2 regions of the Nesterenkonia flava genome follow, and region 1 is predicted to be linked to the other one. Evidence: riboswitches for the same ligand, from Rfam matches in the RefSeq annotation. Region 1 holds a riboswitch; the other holds the start of a gene.
The links. Region 1 has a riboswitch for thiamine pyrophosphate ahead of RH857_RS11235 (TenA family protein). Riboswitches for the same ligand answer to the same signal wherever they lie in the genome.

Region 1 (9,568 bases):
CTGCTGATGACCTTCCTGCACCTGGTGGTGGGTGAGATGGCCCCGAAGTCCTGGGCCATTGCCCACCCGGAGCTCTCCGCCCGCGTGGTGGCCGTGCCTTCGCGAGTGTTCATCCGGATCTTCCGCCCGCTGCTGAAGTGGATCAACAGCATCGCCAACCGACTGGTGGCCGCTACCGGCGTGGAGCCGGTGGACCGCGCCGCTGCGGGCGGCTACGACTCCGAGACCATCCGTCATCTGGTGGAGCACTCCACCCGGGCCGGAGTCCTCGACCAGGCCTCGGGCACGCAGATCTCCAGCATCATCGAGCTGGAGTCCCTGACCGTCGGCGACGTCCTCGCCGAACGTCAGGGAGCCCAGGCGCCCACCGTGCCGGCGACGGCCACCGCACGAGAGGTTCAGCGCGCCGCCCACCGCAGCGGTGAGCTGCGTGTGCTGCTGACGCCGCTGGCGGCCGCCCCGCTGATCGTGCACGTACGGGACACCTTGAGCGTGCCGGAGGACTCCGCCGCCCGGCAGCTGGCACGCCCGGCCCTGGTGGTCTCTGCAGAGGCATCCGTGTACGAGGCGTTCCAGCAGATGCGCGCCGCCGGCGAACAGCTGGCCGTCGTACGCGCGGGTCACGCCTTTGCCGGCGTTCTGACGTGGAACGATATCCTCCACCGCGTGTGGCCCAACATGGAAGAACAGTGGGTCTGATACCTGGACCCTGTCAGTGAGGCCGGGGGAAGCACCCGTCATTGCACGGCGGTGTGGAACTTCACCCCGGCCTCATTGAAGATGCTGATGATCTCGGCATTCTCAGGTCCTACGGCGGACATCGCGTGCGGTGTCCAGGTGTCGAACTCTGCCGCTTCTCCCCGGTGCAGAATGATCTCCCGGTCATCCAGCTGCAACCGCAGCCGGCCCGAGAGCACGTAGAGCCATTCGTGCCCGCCGTGGGTCCCCAGGGGGCCCTCGTAGGCCGGACGCGGGGTGAAGGTGATCTTGTAAGTCTGCACGTGTGAAGACTCTGGGGAGAGCGGCTGGAAGGTCGCGTCGTCACGCTCCCATGCTTCCCTGTCCACCCGCGGATCCTCCACCACCGGGGTCAGCAGCTCATCCACTCCGATCCCCAGGGCCTTAGTCAGCGGCAGGAGAAGCTCCAGGTTGGCTTGGCGCTTGCCGGCCTCAAGTCGCGAGAGAGTGCTCGCCGAGATCCCTGCCTTATGAGCCAGGCTCTCCAGGGTCCATCCTCGGCCGGTCCGGGCAGCGCGAAGCCGCAGCCCGAGATTCGCAAGTTCCTTCATGTGTCCATGGTCGCCGACTTTTGCTGATATGGCAAAGCGGCATGACACATCAGCAATACACGTCCACTATGGATCACATGAGCCTTTCCAGCACAGCACCCACCCCGCCGTCCCACGCGCCTCTGCCTCAGGAGGCTATGCCCGAGCAGCAGCTGTGGGACACCATCGTCATCGGCGGCAGCGCCGCCGGACTCAGTGCCGCCCTGACGCTCGGCCGCGCCCGCCGCACCGTGCTTGTGGTGGACAGCGGGCTGCCCCGAAACCGCTTCGCCGCTCATATGCACGGCGTCCTTGGTCACGAAGGACTTGACCCTGCCCAGCTCATCAGCAGAGGGCAGCGCGAGGCAGCCATGTATGGCGCCAAGTTCGTCTCAGCACGCGTGACTGAGGTAGCCGAGGCGACCTCGGAGAACTTGCGCAGTATGCGGATCACACTCGAGGACGACAGGGCGGTCTTTGCGCGCACCGTCATCGCCGCTACCGGCCTCACGGATCGGCTGCCGGAGATCCCCGGCCTGGCGGAACGCTGGGGCACCAGCGTCCTGCACTGCCCCTACTGCCACGGATGGGAGGTCAGGGGCCAGCGCCTCGGCGTCCTCTCCAACGGCCCCATGTCCGCGCATGTGGGACAGCTGCTGCGCCAGTGGAGCGATGACCTGACCTTCTTCAGCGCGAACGCCGGGGAACTCGACGAGGAGGTGCTCCATCGCCTCGCCGCACGCGGCGTCCAGGTGGAGCCGACCCCGGTCACCGAGGTGCGGGGTGCGGGATCATCCATCTCCGATGTTCTGCTGGCCGATGGCCGCGCCGTGGAACTGGATGCGATCTTCGCCGTGGCCACCATGACGCCCAACGACTCTTACCTCAATGGTCTGAACCTGGAGCGCAGCGAGACGCCCATGGGCAGCTTCCTCGCCGTGGATCCCATGTTCCGCACGAGCCACTCCCAGGTCTGGGCGGCAGGCAACGTCGCCAATCCCGGGGCCAATGTGCCGCTGTCCATCAGCTCCGGGAACTTCGCCGGTGCGGCTGCCAACGCCGCCATGGTGGAGGAGGACTTCGACGCGGCGGTGGCAGGCGCCCACTCCCCCAGCGCATGAGGCAGCTCACATGCTAGCGTGAGAGACGACCGAGGGGCGTCCCGCCGAAAGGGACTGAGACGCCGCAGGCCTGCACTGCGCAGGCGGCGCGGCAACCCTTTGAACCTGATCCGGGTCATGCCGGCGAAGGGACGGGACGTCTTCACCCACACCCGCACCGGGCGAGCAGCCACGGACGGGTCGACGTCATCGCATCTCTCCTTCGACGCGTGAGCCGGACATCGAGCCAGTCAGGAGAGCATATGAGTCAACGCTTCACCGATCAGCTGCGCGCTGAGAACCAGCCCGCGTGGGACAACGCGGTCGGCCATCGCTTTGTCCGGGAGCTACTGTCCGGGACCGTCAGCGATCACACTATGGCGGCCTACCTGGTCCAGGACCACCGGTTCCTGGATTCGTTCCTCACCCTGCTGGGATCGGCCATCGCCACGGCAGACACGTTTGAGGCTCGTCTGCGCTTCGGCCGCTTTGCGGGAATGATCTCCAGTGAGGAGAACACCTACTTCCTGCGCGCCTTCGAGGCCCTGGGGGTGAGCGAGGACCAGCGCGCGGGTGTTCCCGACACCGAGCCCACCGCCGGCTTCCAGGCCATCATGCGCGAGGCCGCAGCCACACGAAACTACGTGGCCGTTCTGGCGGTGCTCACCGTGGCCGAATGGCTCTACTACGAGTGGGCCCGCACCCTGGAGGGCGAGCTTCCGACCAACTTTGTGCACGCCGAGTGGATCACCCTGCACGACAACCCAGAGTTCGTGGAGTTCGTAGGCTTTCTGCGCTCCGAACTGGACCGGCTGGGACCGGAGGACGACGCCGTCGCCCGGGACTTCTTTGGCCGCGCCACCGCCTTGGAGCTCGAGTTCTTCGAGGCCGTCTATGCCGGAGGAGATCAGTGATGGGCACGCTGTTTGACCGCCTGAAGGACGCCGCCGCGCAGGAGTGGGCCGGTTTTACCGATCACCGCTTTATCCAGCAGATGGAGGACGGAAGCCTTCCCGAAGAGGCATTCCGGCAATATCTCATCCAGGACTACCTATTCCTGATCCAGTTCGCCCGCGCCTATGCTCTGGCCGCCTACAAGAGCCGGACCATGGCCGATATCCGCGCCGCCCAGGACGGCCTGGCGGCGATCGTGGCCGAGACCGAGCTGCATGTGCGGCTGTGCGAGGGCTGGGGCATCAGCCGCCAGGCGCTGGACGCTGCACCGGAGCACGAGACCACGGTGGCCTACACCCGCTATGTGCTCGACGCCGGCAGCTCCGGGGACCTGCTCGATCTGCATGTCGCGCTCTCCCCCTGTGTGGTGGGATACGCAGAGATCGGTCGACGGCTCAAGCCCGCGTTGGAGCAGAACCCCAAGCATCCCTACGGCGAGTGGATCAGCGAGTACTCGGGGGCCGGCTACCTCCAGACCGCCCAGGCTGCGGTTGCCCATATTGAGGAGCTGGCCCGGAGGAGCTTCACCGAGGCCCGTTTCGAGGAGCTGGCCCAGCACTTTGCCACCGCGACGCGGCTCGAGGGGCAGTTCTGGCAGATGGGACTGGATCTGGGCGCTGCTGACTGAGCACCGGTGCGCGCGGCGCGCTCTCTCCTTCGAGGGGGCCGCTGCGCGCATGCTGCCTCAGGTGCGGCCTTCGGCGAAGCCGCGGAAACGCTCGGCCACGGCCTCTCCCCCGCCCGGCTCGGCGGTGACGATCATAATGGTGTCGTCCCCGGCGATGGTGCCGATGACGGCCTTCAGACCTGCATGGTCGATCGCGCTGGCCAGGAACTGCGCCGCCCCGGGCGGGGTGCGGAGGATCACGAGGTTCGCGCTCGCTTCGGCGGAGACGAGCAAATCCTTGCACAGGGATGCCAGCCGTGCCGTCGTCGTCGCCTCAGTCTGGTCTGCCGTGAGCTCCCGCTCCGGTCCCTCGGAGGGCACCGCGTAGATGAGGGAACCCTCCCCTGTGCGCACACGTGCCGCGCCGATCTCCACCAGGTCCCGGGACAAAGTCCCCTGGGTGACTTTCACGCCCTCATCCGCGAGCCGCTGGGCCAGCTCAGCCTGGGAGCGGATGGAGGACCGCGAGACCAGCTCTCGGATCTTGGCGTGGCGGGCCGTCTTGGTGGTCGGTGTCATGCCGCGGGCTGTCCTCGGACGCCGCGCCGGACCAGCTCTGCCGTTGCCTCGTCAGCTCGCCCCGACTGCACCAGGAGCCATGCCATGACGGCCTTCTGAGCGTGGAGCCGGTTCTCCGCCTCATCCCAGATCACCGACTGCGGGCCGTCCAGCACCTCTGAGGTGATCTCCGCGCCGCGGTAGGCGGGCAGGCAGTGCAGGACGACGGCACCCTCCGCCGCATGCTCCATCAGGCCGGCGTTGACCTGGTAGTCGCCGAAGAGCCGGAGCCGCTGCTCCTTCTCCTCCTCCTGCCCCATAGACACCCAGGTGTCGGTGGCCACGACGTCGGCACCGGCGACGGCCTCCTCCGGGCTGGTGGTGATGGTGATCTGCGCGCCGGTCCGCTGGGCGCGTGCCTGTGCCGCTGCGACGATCCTCTCGGAGGGCAGGTAGCCCTCGGGACCGGCGATCCTGACGTTCATGCCCGCATTGACGCCCGCCAGCAGATAGGAGTTGGCCATGTTGTTGGCTGCATCTCCCAGGTAGGCCAGCGTCCTGCCCTCCAAAGAGCCGAGCTGCTCGCGGACCGCCTGCAAGTCGGCAAGGAGCTGGCAGGGGTGGTAGTCGTCGCTGAGGGCGTTGATGACGGGCACCCGGGAGTACTCCGCCATCTCCTCGAGCCCCGCTTGGGCGTAGGTGCGCCAGATGATCAGCGCCACCTGCCTCTCCAGGACACGCGCGGTGTCCGCAATGGACTCCTTATGACCCAGCTGCGCCTCGCCGGGATTGACGATGATGGGCTGACCGCCCAGGTGTGCGATGCCGCTGGCGAAAGAGAAGCGTGTGCGGGTGGAGGTCTTGTCGAAGATCACCGCGGCCGTCTGGGGGCCCGCCAGTGCCGTGATCTCATACGGGGAGGCTTTCATGTAGTCGGCCAGGTTCAGCACCTGGACCAGCTCATCAGGCTCCAGGTCGAGGTCGGTGAGGAAGTGGCGCGTGGTCATGAGGCAAGGTCCTTACACGAGTTCTGGAAGCGGTTGAGGAAGAGGTCGGCTTCCTCCGCCGTGAGGATCAGCGGGGGCGCCAGGCGCAGCGTGTGGTCTCCGGTGGCGTTGAGGATCAGGCCGTGGTGCTCCCGGGCCTGGACCACCACGGCCTTGGCCGGTGTCTGGGAGGAGAAGGCTTCCGGGTCAAGGTCGATGCCGATGTGCAGGCCGTACTGGCGAACGTCGCTGACCGCGTCCATGCTGCGCAGACCCTCTGCGATCCGGCTCCCCACCTGATGGACGTGCGGCAGCAGCCCCTCCTTCTCGATGGTCTCCAGCGTGATCTGACCGGCCACGGCCGCCAGCGGGTTGCCGCCGAAGGTGGAGCCGTGCTGGCCCGCACCGAGCAGAGCGCTGTGCTGGGCGCCGAAGGCCACCAGTGCTCCGATCGGGAAACCCGAACCCAGGCCTTTCGCCAGGGTCATCAGATCGGGTGTGAGGTCCGCAGCCTCACCGTCTGCACTCCCGCCGCTAGCTCCGGTCACGCCGCGCTGCACGCCCTGGAACCGGAACCACTCGCCGGTGCGCCCGATCCCAGTCTGGACTTCGTCGAGGACCAGAAGCGCACCACTGCCCCGGGTCAGCTCGCGCGCCGCCAGCAAGTAGTCCCGCTGCAAGGGTTTCACGCCGGCCTCACCCTGGATGGGTTCGAGGAAGAGGCCGGCGACGTCGTCGGCGACGAAGGCCCTCTCCAGCGCTTCCCCGTCGTTAACCGGCAGGAACTCAACCCCGGGGATGAGGTCTCCGAAGGGTTCGCGGAATGCCGGTTTATGCGTCAGCGACAGTGCACCGGAGGTCCGGCCGTGGAACCCGCCCTCGAGCGCGAGGATCCGGGTTTTTCCGGTGCTTCGGCGGTGGCGCAGCACAGCTTTGAGCGCCGCCTCGTTGGCCTCCGACCCGGAGTTGGCGAAGAACACCGAGGAACCCTCGGGTGCCTGGGCCGCAGCGAGAAGCATCTCAGCCAGTCGCATCTGCGGAACCGAGGTGAACAGGTTGGAGATGTGGCCCATCCGCTGCAGCTGCTCGGTGAGTCCTGCCGTCAGCGCGGGATGGGCGTGGCCGAGAGCGTTGACGGCGATACCGCCGAGCATATCCAGCAGCTCGCGACCCTGCGAGTCGGTCACCCAGCAGCCGCGGCCGCTGACCAGCAGGTCAGCTGGCGTGCCGAAGACGCCCATGAGCGAGCTCTCGTAGCGCTGCTGCCAGTTCTGGGCAGACCCGGGGGCCGCGCGGTGCAGAACATCGGGATAGTCGGTCATGCGGAGCCCTCCTTCACAGGGGCGACCTCGTGGTCGGGAATGATCTGAGTGCCCACGCCGTCAGTGGTGACGATCTCCAGCAGCATCGAATGCGGGCTGCGCCCATCGACAATGTGCGCTCGGGGCACGCCGGCCTCCACCGCCGAGAGCGCAGCGCTCATCTTGGGGATCATGCCGGCCACCAGATCCGGCAGCATGCGGCGCAGGTCACCGGCGGAGAGCGAGGAGATCAGCGAGGACTTGTCCGGCCAGTTGGCGTAGAGCCCCTCGACGTCGGTGAGCATGACCAGCTTGGCCGCCCCGAGGGCTGCGGCGACCGCCCCCGCTGCCGTGTCAGCGTTGACGTTGAGCACCTCGCCGGTGGGATTGCCGTGGTCGTCGAACTCCGGGGCGATCGTGGAGATCACCGGGATGCGGCCGGCGGCCAGGAGGTCCTGGACTGCGGCGGGGTTCACGCCGGTGACTTCACCGACGAGTCCCAAGTCCACCTCCTCACCGTCGACGACGGCTCGCTTGCGTGCCGCGCGCAGCAGGGCGGCATCCTCGCCGGAGAGCCCGACGGCATAGGGGCCGTGAGAATTGATGAGTCCGATGAGCTGACGGCCGACCTGTCCGGTCAGCACCATGCGCACCACGTCCAAGGTCTCCGGGGTGGTGACGCGGTAGCCACCGACGAACTCCGACTGCACACCCACAGCTTCGAGCATGTGGTTGATCTGCGGGCCACCGCCGTGGACCACCACGGGATTGACGCCGACGTGCCGCAGGAACACGACGTCTTCGGCGAAGGCCCGGCGCAGCTCATCGCTGATCATGGCGTTGCCGCCGTACTTGATGACGATGGTCTCCCCTGCGAACTTCTGGATCCAGGGCAGGGCCTCGATGAGCACGGCCGCTTTCTCCGCGGCGCTGACCAGGGTGCCGGCGTCGCGAGGGGTCAGGGATGAGGTGGTCACGGGGCAACTCCCAGCAAGTTCAGGCCCGCGGTCTCTGGAAGACCGAGGGCGAGATTCATGGATTGCACGGCCCCGCCGGCAGTGCCCTTGGTGAGGTTGTCGCTGGCAGAGACGACGACGGCGCGGCCAGCGTGCTCGTCCACCGCGACTTGGATAGTCACGTGGTTGGAGCCCACCACCTGCTTGGTGGCGGGCCACTGACCCTCGGGCAGCAGGTGAACGAAGGGCTCGGCGTCGTAGTGGGCGGCGTAGGCCTCCCGCAGACTGTCGACGGTGGTGCCAGGTGCGATCTTTGCAGTCGATGTGGCGAGAATGCCGCGGGACATGGGCGCCAGGGTGGGAGTGAAGGAGACCTGTACGGGCTCTCCGGCAGCCCAGGTGAGTCCCTGTTCGATCTCGGGGGTGTGACGGTGTCCACCGCCGACGCCGTAGGGACTCATGCCGCCCATGACCTCTGAGCCCAGGAGGTGCGGCTTCAGAGACTTGCCGGCTCCCGAGGTGCCTGTTGCGGCAACGATGACGACGTCGTCGGGCAGCACCTGGCCGGAGGCGAAGGCGGGTGCCAGGCCCAGCAGCACCGTGGTGGGATAGCAGCCGGGGACTGCGATGCGCCTGGCACCGGCGAGCTTTGCGCGCTGGCCGGGCAGCTCCGGCAGACCGTAGGGCCAAGTGCCCTGGTGCGCAGAGCCGTAGAACTTCTCCCAGTCTGCGGGATTCTCCAGCCTGTGGTCTGCCGCGGCATCGATGACCACAGTGTCCTCTCCCAACTGGGCGGCGATCTCTGCGGAGGCGCCGTGCGGGAGAGCGAGGAAGACGACGTCGTGCCCGGCCAGGTTCTCCGGAGTCGTCTCCACCAGGACTTGGTCCGCCAGGGTGTGCAGATGCGGCTGCAGCTCACCCAGACGCTGACCGGCGTTCGAATGGGCGGTCACGGTGCGGATATGGACCTCGGGGTGGTTCGCCAGCAGGCGCAGAACCTCACCTCCGGCGTAGCCTGAAGCTCCAGAGACAGCTGCTGAATACGACACGTATGCTCACTTCCCGACTCGTCTGTGTGAGGGAGCCGATGCGGCTCGCACCACAGACTACGCGATTTTATGCAGGCACATCAATATTTATGCACTCCTGAGGTGTCTCCGGGCTCATAGTCTCCGCGCCGGGTGCTCGGGTAACCTCGGGGCTATGAGTGAGCCGACTGTGTTTCCTGAGGATCTTCCCGAGAAAGCCACGGTGGTCCGTGCCCGTCAGGCCGGGGGCAGCGAGGTCTTCGAGACCGCCGAGGTGCCCCTGCCCGAGCCCGGCCCCGGGCAGCTTCTGGTCCAGACGCGGGCCGCCGGGGTGAACTTCATCGAGACCTATCAGCGCAGCGGTGTGTACTCGGTGGAATATCCGTTCGTCCCGGGCAGTGAAGGCACCGGTACCGTACTTGCCCTGGGTGAGGATGTGGAGGCCTTCCACATCGGCCAGCGGATCACGACCACCGAGGCCGCTACGGGTACCTATGCCTCACACTTCCTGGTGGACGCGGCAAAGGCCGTGCCGGTCCCGGATGAGATCACCGATGAGCAGGCGGCTGCACTGCCGCTGCAGGGAGCCACAGCCCACTATCTGGTCAACTCCACCTACCGGGTTTCCCCCGGCGAGACCGTACTGACCCATGCCGGCGCCGGGGGCGTGGGCCAGATCCTGACTCAACTGCTCAAAGCCAAGGGCGCTCGCGTCATCACGACCACCTCGAGCGCGGAGAAGGCTGAGATCGCTCAGGCGGCCGGAGCCGACCATGTGCTCAGCTATGACAACTTTGCCGAGAAGGTCCG
Region 2 (9,568 bases), on a different contig from region 1:
GCCGTCGGGCATTCGCAGATGCCTCTGTGGCTGATCTCCTCCTGCGGCACGGCCGTGGCGGTGCTGGGCATGTTGCTGCTGGTGGTTCCCAAGCTGAACCAACGCATCCGCCTGCTCGTGGCCGTGGGGCAGATGCCGCTGACGGCCTACACCGCCCATCTGCTCATCATCGCTCTGATCGTGCGACCCGGTCCTGCGACCCCGGAGATGGGCGTGCTGGTCAGCTGCCTGATCATGCTGGGACTCATCGCCTTCGCCGTCGTCTGGGTGGCCAACCTGCGCTACGGTCCACTGGAGATGGTGCTGCGCCGGCCGCCGCGGATGCTGCAGGTGCCCTACCGCATGCCGGAGAGGCATCGCCGCCGCGAACACGCCAAACCCTACCCGCGCCGCCGCAAGCTGGAATCCGCCCCTGATGAAGATCCTGACCCTGTTGTGAACCCATAGAGAAGGCTGATCCCCACTATGAGAACACCGCTCCACGTCCTCACCGCCGGCACCACTGCCGCGGCGCTCATCGCTGTGACCTCCTGCGGCATCGTCGAGGAAGAACCCAGCGGTCCCGAGGTCACCGCGTCGGCCCCGGAGTCGGCCAGCGCCAGCCCCGAGCCCCCGGAGAACGCAGCCACCCCTGTAGAAGACCTGCTGGAGCAGCAGGGCGTCAGCGCGGGGCACCCCCTGGCAGTCGCCGCGGGAGAGCAGATCCTCGCCGAGGGCGGCAACGCCGTGGATGCCGCGATTGCCACTGCCTTCGCGATCTCCGTGGTGGAGCCCTATGCCTCAGGCATCGGAGGCGGGGGCTCGGTCATCATCGCCGGTCCCGAGGGCGAGCCCATCTTCTACGACTACCGTGAAGTGGTGAACAACGACGGCGAGATCCCCGACTCCGGCGCCGGGGTCCCGGGATTCGTTGCCGGCATGGGTCAGCTCCACGAGGACTACGGCACCATGGAATGGTCCGAGCTGCTCGCCCCGGCCCAAGAGCTGGCCGACGACGGCTTCGAGGTCAGTGAGTTCCTCGGGGTCCGCATGAGTCAGCCCGATGCTGCGGCGGCGATCAGCGATCTGGAGCACTACGCGCCTGGCGGTGAGATCCTGCAGGCGGGGGAGACGCTGGTGCAGGAGGACCTGGCTCAGACCCTGCAGACCCTTTCGCAGAATGGCTGGCAGGACTTCTACACCGGGGGCCTGGCCGAGTCCCTGGCCTCCGCCGCCGAGGGCATTGATGCGGAGTCCCTGGCGGATTACGAGGTGGTGCGGACCAGTCCTGTGGCGGGGGAGTTCGGCGAGTTCGAGGTGGTCTCCGCAGCTCCCGGGCTGCCCGGCCCGGCGCTTATTCAGATGCTGCAGATCGCCGAGGCTCAGGGAGTCGCTCAGATGGAGCCGGATTCGGCTGAGTACATCGACACGCTCTCGCGCGCATGGCTGGAGGCTGAGAGCACCGTCTACAACGACCTGGGAGACCCGGCTTTCGTGGATGTGCCGGTGGACCGGCTCACCGATCGCGAGGCCAATGCCCAGATCGAGCTGAGCGCCCAAGCACTCGGCGCCCCCAGCGCGGCGGCGGAGGACGCTCCCAACACCACGCATATCTCGGTGGTGGATTCCGACGGCCTTACGGTGTCGATGACCAACACCATCATGTTCTTCTGGGGCTCGGGCGAGATGGTCGACGGGTACTTCCTGAACAACCACCTCTCCCGGTTCGAGGCCATCGACACTCCTGCTAATCAGCCTGAGCCGGGACGCCGGACCGTCACCTGGTCCACGCCGACCATGGTGCTCGACGGCGAGGGGCAACCCCTTCTGGCCATCGGCAGCCCTGGAGGGCACCAGATCCTCAACATTCTCTCGACTGTCCTGGTCCAGTGGGGCCTGCAGGGCGCCACGCTCGAGGAGGCCATTGAGGCCCCGCGGTTCCGCGCAGCCTCCGACGGCGAGACGCTCTACCTCGAGGACACCGTGAGCGAAGAGGTGATCAGTGAGCTGGAGGACATGGGCTGGCAGACGGAGATCTGGCCGGTGGAGCAGGCAAGCTTCGGCTCCGTGCAGCCGGTGCTCATCGACTACGAGACCGGCCAGCTGCACAGCACCGATGATCCCCGGCGCGAGGGGGCCCACGCGGTCATTCCATGAGGCAGCACCGCCGCGGGCTGCGATAGGCTGATGCACCAGCACGGGGTGCTCACACCGGTGAGCTGAGATCACACCCGTTGAACCTGCTGTGGTTAGCACCAGCGAAGGGATTGCTTGCATGACGTTGCCTATGACCGAGTCCGCACCCCAGATGAACCGCCGGACCGTCCCCAATGTGCTCTCCATTGCCGGCACGGACCCCACTGGCGGGGCCGGGATCCAGGCGGACCTGAAGAGCTTCGCGGCCCACCGCGGCTACGGAATGTGCGTGGTGACGGCGCTGGTCGCCCAGAACACCCAGGGGGTGCGTGAGATTCACCTTCCCCCGGTGGAATTTCTCCGCGCTCAGCTGGACGCCGTCTCCGACGACGTGGCCATCGACGCGGTCAAGATTGGGATGCTGGGCACGGCTGAGATCATCGAGACCGTCGCCTCATGGTGGGATGAGCTGTGCCGCACCGCCGAGCGCCGACCCGTTCTGGTGGTGGACCCGGTAATGGTCGCCACCAGCGGTGACCGGCTCCTGCAGGCCGAGGCAGAGCAGGCGCTGAAGGAGTTCCTGCACCGGGCAGACCTCATCACCCCCAACGTCCCGGAACTGGCGCTACTGGCTGAGGCACAGCCTGCCGTGGACAACGAGCACCTGCTGGGGCAGGCTCAGGTCGTGGCCGATGCCCACAGCACCATCGTGCTGGCCAAGGGAGGTCACCTCACCGGGGGCGACGTGGTGGACACCCTCGTCTTTCCCCAGGATGCCCAGGCGCAGCGGCCGGCCCCGGTCAGCGTGTCCTCGCCGCGCATTGAGACCACCAACACCCACGGCACCGGATGCTCCGTCTCCGCGGCGTTCGCGACCCTGGCGGCGCGGGGATTGTCCTGGGGGGAGGCTCTGGAAGAGGTCAAGGCGTGGATGAACGCCTCACTCCAGGGCGCCCAGAGCCTCGACGTCGGGCAGGGACACGGTCCCATCCACCACTTCGCCCAGCTCTGGCGGGACTAGGGGCAGCTCGGGCAGGATGAGAGGAGAGTCTCCCGGCCGCGGCACCAGCTGTGCGGGACCAGCTTCAGGCGGGATGGCCAGCATCGGGGATGGAACGTTCTGCGTGTTTTTAGCCGCCGAGATCAGCCAAGGCCCGCTGTTGTTTCATCACTACCCTCTCTAGGGGTGTGCGTGAAACAGGTCCGGGCATCGAGGGAGAGTTCGGTACGAGTGGCCAGGGAGCCGCGAGGTTAGAGAGTTGTGCAGCCGGCGGGAGTGCCGTCCACAGGTTGGTGGTGGCACAGAAACGAGTGGTGTTGTTTTCGTCGGAATAACCGGAGATTCCCACGAAAACAGCAGCACGGGTTGAGATGCACGCAGCGTGGCGGGGTGTATCGGCCTCGGAACCAGTGGTTCAGGAACCAGTTACGACTCCGGCTGCCGGACCAGGTCCTCCCAGTTCCAGGCGGGGACGTCGTCGTCTTTGAACCACTGCGCAGGATCCGGCCGGTCGGCCGGGGTGGGGCCGGTGGCACCTTCCCCGGCGCTTGGAGCCTGTTTGCGCAGGGCGGTAACTTTGTCGCGGATCTCGGCCATCTGCTTGTCCAGAGCGGCGGCCTGATCGGCGGCGTCGCGCAGCTCGTCAAGAATGTCTGAGGGGACTTCGCCCTCATAGGTGTAGTAGATCTTGTGCTCCAGCGAGGCCCAGAAGTCCATGGCCACCGTGCGGATCTGCACCTCCACGTACACGAACTCGGTGCGGTTGGAGAGAAATACTGGCACCTGCAGGATCACGTGCAGGCTCTGATAGCCGTTGGGCTTAGGGGAGCGGATGTAGTCCTTGATCTCCACCACCCGGATGTCCGGCTGGGAGCACAGCATCTCGGCCACCCAGTAGGCGTCGGAGACGAAGCTGCAGGTGATGCGGATGCCGGCGATGTCGCGAATGGCGTGCCGGATGCCCTCAAGAGTCGGTTCGCAGCCGTAGCGCTGAACCTTATCGAGGATTCGCTCCATGGATTTCAGGCGGTAATTAACGTGCTCGATGGGGGAGTAGTCCCGCGTGTGCTCGAACTCCTCCCGCAGCACGTTGATCTTGGTCAGCACCTCGTCCATGCCGAACTTGTAGTGAAGCTGGAACTCGGTGAGCTGGCGGCGGATGTCGATCATCCGGTTCGCGGAGCCGGTGGACCCGTTCTCGTCGGCGCGGGTGTGAAGCTGCTCCAGAAGCTGTCTGTACGGATCTCCCTCGGTGCGCTCCACCGAAGTGGAGGGCGCAGCAGCGAGTTCAGACATAGAAGCCTCCTGAATGGGATTGGACGAGCATTTCGGACATCGCTCTGTCCTCGATTCTCGACCTTAGGCACCCATTCTGTGAAGACCCTTGAAGGTGCACAATGTGACTGAAGCCACACTATGCGGCAGATGGTCTTGCCGATGTGCGGCGTCGCCTGCTCCCGGTCTTAGAGGACCTTCGGCGCCGCGGGCACAACGGGCGCAGTTGCAGGATTGTTCGGGCGGTCGAGATCACCGGCGTCTCCCGATAGGCTTCAACAGACGGACGACGACGCCGCCACGGACGCAACCGCCAAGGGGGACCTCCTCACGTGAAGCCTCAGCCCATGGACCATCGCAGCCGCGAGGCGGCCCTGGCCCGAGTGGCCGCCAGCACTCCCGAGAATCCCCTCGACGTACTGGTCATCGGTGCGGGCGTGGTCGGTTCAGCCGCCGCTTTTGACGCCGCCGGTCGTGGGCTGGACACCGCGCTGGTAGAGGCTCGAGACATCGCTGAGGGCACCAGCTCGCGTTCCTCCAAGCTGATCCACGGCGGCCTGCGCTACCTACAGATGTTGGACTTCAAGCTCGTGGCCGAGGCCCTGCGGGAACGTGACCTGCTGCTGACCCGTCTGGCCCCGCACCTGGTGCGGCCGCTGCCTTTCATCTTCCCGTTCGAGCGCCAACTGGTGGAGCGGGCCTTCATCGGTTCCGGGGTGTCGCTCTATGACCTCCTGGCCTCGGGGTCCTCTGCCCTGCGCAGCAGCCGCCGGGGCGCTTCGGCGCTGCGGAGCCTGCGCAGTCGGGCCGTGCCCTTCCACCGGCATCTGGGCAGCAAAGGCCTCGCTGAGAGGTTTCCGGGCCTGGATCAGGAGAAGTTCCACGGTGGACTGGAGTACTACGACGCTCAGGTCGACGACGCCCGCCTCGTGCTCACGCTGGCGCGTTCGGCCCACAGCCTCGGCGCCGCGGTCGCACCCAGGACCGAGGTCATCGGGTACCTGCGCCAGGACCCTCAGGAGCCGGAGCGGATCACCGGGGCTGTGCTGCGGGATCATCTCACGGGCCGCCAGATCCAGGCCCACGCCCGCGAGACCATCCTCGCCGCCGGGGTCTGGACTGGCGCCGCCCAGGAGTTGATCCGGGGCTCGGCACCGGAGCAGCTTCAGGACGCCCAGGACTCGGGCCGACAGGGACTGACCGTGCTGGCGTCCAAGGGGATTCACGTGACCGTCCCCAAGCACGCCATTGCCGCCCAGGAGCGCGTGGGGATCATCACCCAGACCGAGAAGTCGGTGCTCTTCATCATCCCGCTAGAGGAGGTGTGGGCCATCGGCACCACCGACACGGCCTGGCGGGAGGCGGTGGAGTCCCCAGCCGCCACCGCCGCAGACATCGACTACGTCCTCGAGCACGCCAACGCGGTGCTCGGATCCACCCTCACCCGTGAGGACATCATTGGTACCTGGGCGGGCCTTCGGCCTCTGCTGCAGCCGGTGCGGGGAGATACGGAGGCCCCGACCAAGGTTTCCCGCGAACACACGGTCATGGAGCTGGCGCCCGGGCTGACCGGGGTGGCCGGTGGAAAGCTCACTACCTACCGAGTGATGGCCCAGGACGTGGTGGACTTCGCGGTGAACGGCAGCTTCAAGGACCGAGCCAGCCTCACCGAGGTCATGCCCCTCTTGGGTGCGGTGGGCTATGGCGAGTGGACCGCCCGCGCTGAGGAGATCGCCGCAGCCCACGGCTGGGATCGCGGCAGGGTCGAGCGCCTGCTCCACCGCTACGGCAGCCTCACGGGTGAAGTCCTGGACCTCATCGCCGACGACGACTCGCTGGGGCGTGCGCTGGAGTATGCCCCGAGCTGCCTGCGTGCTGAGATCGTCTACGCCTGCACCCACGAAGGCGCCCTGCACGTGGATGACCTGCTGACTCGACGTACCCGCCTGATCCACGAGGTCCCCGACCGCGGGGCCGCAGCGGCCGAGGAAGTCGCAGGTCTTGCCGCAGGGGTACTCGGGTGGGACGAGGAGCGCCGTCGTGCAGAAATCTCCGCCTACCGGGACTTCATCCACGCCCAGAAGCAGGCCGAACAGCTCGCCAGCGACGCCGAGGCGGCAGCCTTGATCGCCGCACACCCCCCGGTGCCGCAGACGGCTGACGGCGGCCCCCTGGCTGCACCACACACCCCAGAGGCTTCAGAGAGGCGCACATGAACGAGTTCGTTCTGTCCATTGATCAGGGCACCACCTCCACCAGGGCCGTGGTGTTCGACCACGACGGCGTCCTGGTGGCCTCGAGCCAGAAGGAGCACACCCAGTACTTTCCCCGGGCCGGATGGGTGGAGCATGACCCGCTGGAGATCTGGCGCAATACGCGGGAGGTGATCGGCCGGGCCCTGGCCGCGGCCGACATCAGCCGCAATCAGCTCGCTGCGGTTGGACTGACTAATCAGCGTGAGACCACGGTGGTGTGGGACCGGGCCACCGGGGAGCCGATTCACCGGGCGATCGTCTGGCAGGACACCCGTACCCAGGAGATCTGCGACCGTTTGGCCGCTGAGGCCCCCGACAGTGAGGCAGACGGCATCGACCGTTTCAAGGACCGCACGGGACTGCCACTGGCCACTTACTTCGCCGGGCCCAAAATCCGGTGGATCCTTGAGAACGTCGAGGGCGCGAGGCAGCGGGCCGAGGCCGGAGGGCTGGCCTTCGGCACCATGGACACCTGGCTGCTGTGGAACCTCACCGGGGGTCCTCGCGGGGGAGTGCACGTCACCGACGTCACCAACGCTTCGCGCACGCTGCTGATGAACATCGACAGCCTGGACTGGAACGAGGAGATTTGCGAAGCCATCGGGGTGCCTTCTGCCATGCTCCCGCAGATCAGGACTTCCAGTGAGGTCTACGCCGAGGCCCACGAGCGCAGTCTGCTCACGGGGGTGCCGATTGCGGGCATTCTCGGTGACCAGCACGCCGCCACTGTGGGACAGGCCTGTTTTGAGCCGGGGCAGGGCAAAAACACCTACGGCACGGGCAACTTCATGCTCATGAACACCGGTGAGGAGCTGGTGCGCAACGATGAGGGCCTGCTGACCACCGTGGCCTATCAGCTGGACGGGCAGCCGCCGGTCTACGCCTTGGAGGGCTCTATCGCTGTCACCGGCTCCCTCATTCAGTGGCTGCGCGACAACCTGGGGATCATTAGCAGCGCCGCCGAGTCGGAGACCCGCGCCCGCCGTGTGGAGGACAACGGCGGCTGCTACGTGGTCCCTGCCTTCTCCGGGCTCTTTGCACCCTACTGGAGGCCCGAGGCTCGTGGCGTGATCGTGGGGCTGACCCGCTACGTCAACGCCGACCACATCTGCCGGGCCGCGCTGGAATCGGTGGCCTTCCAGTCGGCCGAGGTGGTCGAGGCCATGAACGCGTCCTCGGAGACCGATCTCAAGGAGCTCAAGGTCGACGGCGGCATGGTTGTCAACGACACGCTGATGCAGTTCCAGGCAGACCTGCTGGGGGTCGACGTCGTCGCCCCTGAGGTCATCGAGACCACTGCGCTGGGAGCCGCCTACGCGGCGGGACTGGCCGTGGGTTTCTGGGAGTCCACGCAGGAGCTGGCCTCCAACTGGAGCGAAGGCCGGCGTTGGAGTCCCCGCACTGAAGTTGGCCAGCGCCAGCAGCAACTGCGGCAGTGGAAGAAGGCCGTCACGCGCAGCTTCGACTGGGTCGGCTGAGGCAGCGCTCACACCACATCTGGAGCGCCGCGGTCCGCGTCGTCGGGAAGACACGCCGGGGCCGAAAAATTCTTTTGCTGGGGAGTTCGCCCTCCACACCTGTGGAGGAGATCGAGGGACACCCCCGCCTGCGGCAGAAATCCGCCCAACACGCCGTCCACAGGGCCTGTGCACTGGCGGTGAAGAACTACACTGATGTGAGTCACAGCATCTAGTGGTTGCTGACGGAATCAAACCCAAGATGTAGTATTGAGTACGTCAAAGGCCGCAATGCCGACCAGCGCATACGACACCAGAATGTGAAGGGACTTCCCCATGAGCGTCACCGTCTACACCAAGCCCGCCTGCGTGCAGTGCAACGCCACGTACCGTGCCCTGGACAAGAACGGCGTCACCTACAAGACCGTCGACATTTCCCAGGATGCCGAGGCTCTGGAGCGTGTGCGCGCACTGGGATACATGCAGGCTCCCGTGGTCATCACCGACAACGATCACTGGTCCGGCTTCCGCCCGGACAAGATCTCCGAGCTGGCCTCCGCAGAGAGCACCGCAGCCGTCGCCTGATGATGCTCACCTCAGAGCAGAGCCGGACAGCGCAGACGGTCACCTCTGCGCGAGTCATCTACTTCTCCTCGGTGTCGAACAACACGCACCGATTCGTGAAGAAGCTGGGCCTGCCTGAGTCTGAGACCGCGCGGCTGCCACTGCACACCAAGGATGAGACCCTGCTGGCCACCGAGCCCTTTGTGCTGGTGGTTCCCAGCTACGGGGCCGACGGCGGCAAGGGCTCAGTTCCCAAGCAGGTCATCAAGTTCCTCAACGTGGAGTCCAACCGGAATCTGCTGCGTGGAGTGATCGGCGCAGGGAACACGAACTTCCAGGAGAGCTACTGCATTGCCGGCGACATCATCGCCGCGAAATGCGGAGTTCCGCATCTGTACAGATTCGAGCTCATGGGCACCGAAGAGGACGTGTCCAGAGTCCACGAAGGATTGGAAAAGTTTTGGAAACAGCAGTCAAGCCTCTCAGCCGCGTAGAAGAGCCGCCCCTGGCCAAAGAGGTCCCGCCGCAGTGGGAGGGCCTGAGCTACCACGAGCTCAACGCCATGCTGAACCTCTACGGCCCCAACAACGAGATTCAGTTCGAGGCCGACCAGCTTGCTGCGCGCAAGTACTTCCTGGATCACGTTAACGTCAACACCGTCTTCTTCCACGATCTCGACGAGAAGCTGAAGTACCTGGTCGATAACGACTACTACGAGATCGAGACCCTGGATCAGTACAGCCGGGAGTTCATCCGCAGCCTCTGGGACCAGGCCTACGCGGCCAAGTTCCGTTTCCCCACCTTCCTGGGTGCCTTCAAGTTCTACACCTCCTATGCGCTGAAGACCTTTGACGGCAAGCGCTACCTGGAGCGTTTTGAGGATCGCGTCTGCATGGTGGCCC

Region 2: linked by a shared signal. The riboswitch ahead of thiD (bifunctional hydroxymethylpyrimidine kinase/phosphomethylpyrimidine kinase) and the one ahead of RH857_RS11235 (TenA family protein) in region 1 are both predicted to bind thiamine pyrophosphate.

What each region holds. Positions count from the first base shown of each region.
Region 1 is NZ_JAVKGT010000033.1:7,174-16,741, reverse strand. It holds gene RH857_RS11250 (CNNM domain-containing protein) at 1-699, shown strand, start outside; gene RH857_RS11245 (helix-turn-helix domain-containing protein) at 738-1,289, opposite strand; gene RH857_RS11240 (NAD(P)/FAD-dependent oxidoreductase) at 1,367-2,389, shown strand; TPP riboswitch at 2,412-2,538, shown strand; gene RH857_RS11235 (TenA family protein) at 2,632-3,282, shown strand; gene tenA (thiaminase II) at 3,282-3,950, shown strand; gene RH857_RS11225 (arginine repressor) at 4,008-4,508, opposite strand; gene argF (ornithine carbamoyltransferase) at 4,505-5,494, opposite strand; gene RH857_RS11215 (acetylornithine transaminase) at 5,491-6,795, opposite strand; gene argB (acetylglutamate kinase) at 6,792-7,751, opposite strand; gene argC (N-acetyl-gamma-glutamyl-phosphate reductase) at 7,748-8,779, opposite strand; gene RH857_RS11200 (quinone oxidoreductase family protein) at 8,934-9,568, shown strand, end outside.
Region 2 is NZ_JAVKGT010000037.1:11,474-21,041, forward strand. It holds gene RH857_RS11755 (DUF418 domain-containing protein) at 1-447, shown strand, start outside; gene RH857_RS11760 (gamma-glutamyltransferase family protein) at 466-2,136, shown strand; TPP riboswitch at 2,168-2,264, shown strand; gene thiD (bifunctional hydroxymethylpyrimidine kinase/phosphomethylpyrimidine kinase) at 2,267-3,136, shown strand; gene RH857_RS11770 (GTP pyrophosphokinase) at 3,542-4,411, opposite strand; gene RH857_RS11775 (glycerol-3-phosphate dehydrogenase/oxidase) at 4,738-6,606, shown strand; gene glpK (glycerol kinase GlpK) at 6,603-8,123, shown strand; gene nrdH (glutaredoxin-like protein NrdH) at 8,439-8,687, shown strand; gene nrdI (class Ib ribonucleoside-diphosphate reductase assembly flavoprotein NrdI) at 8,687-9,160, shown strand; gene nrdE (class 1b ribonucleoside-diphosphate reductase subunit alpha) at 9,127-9,568, shown strand, end outside.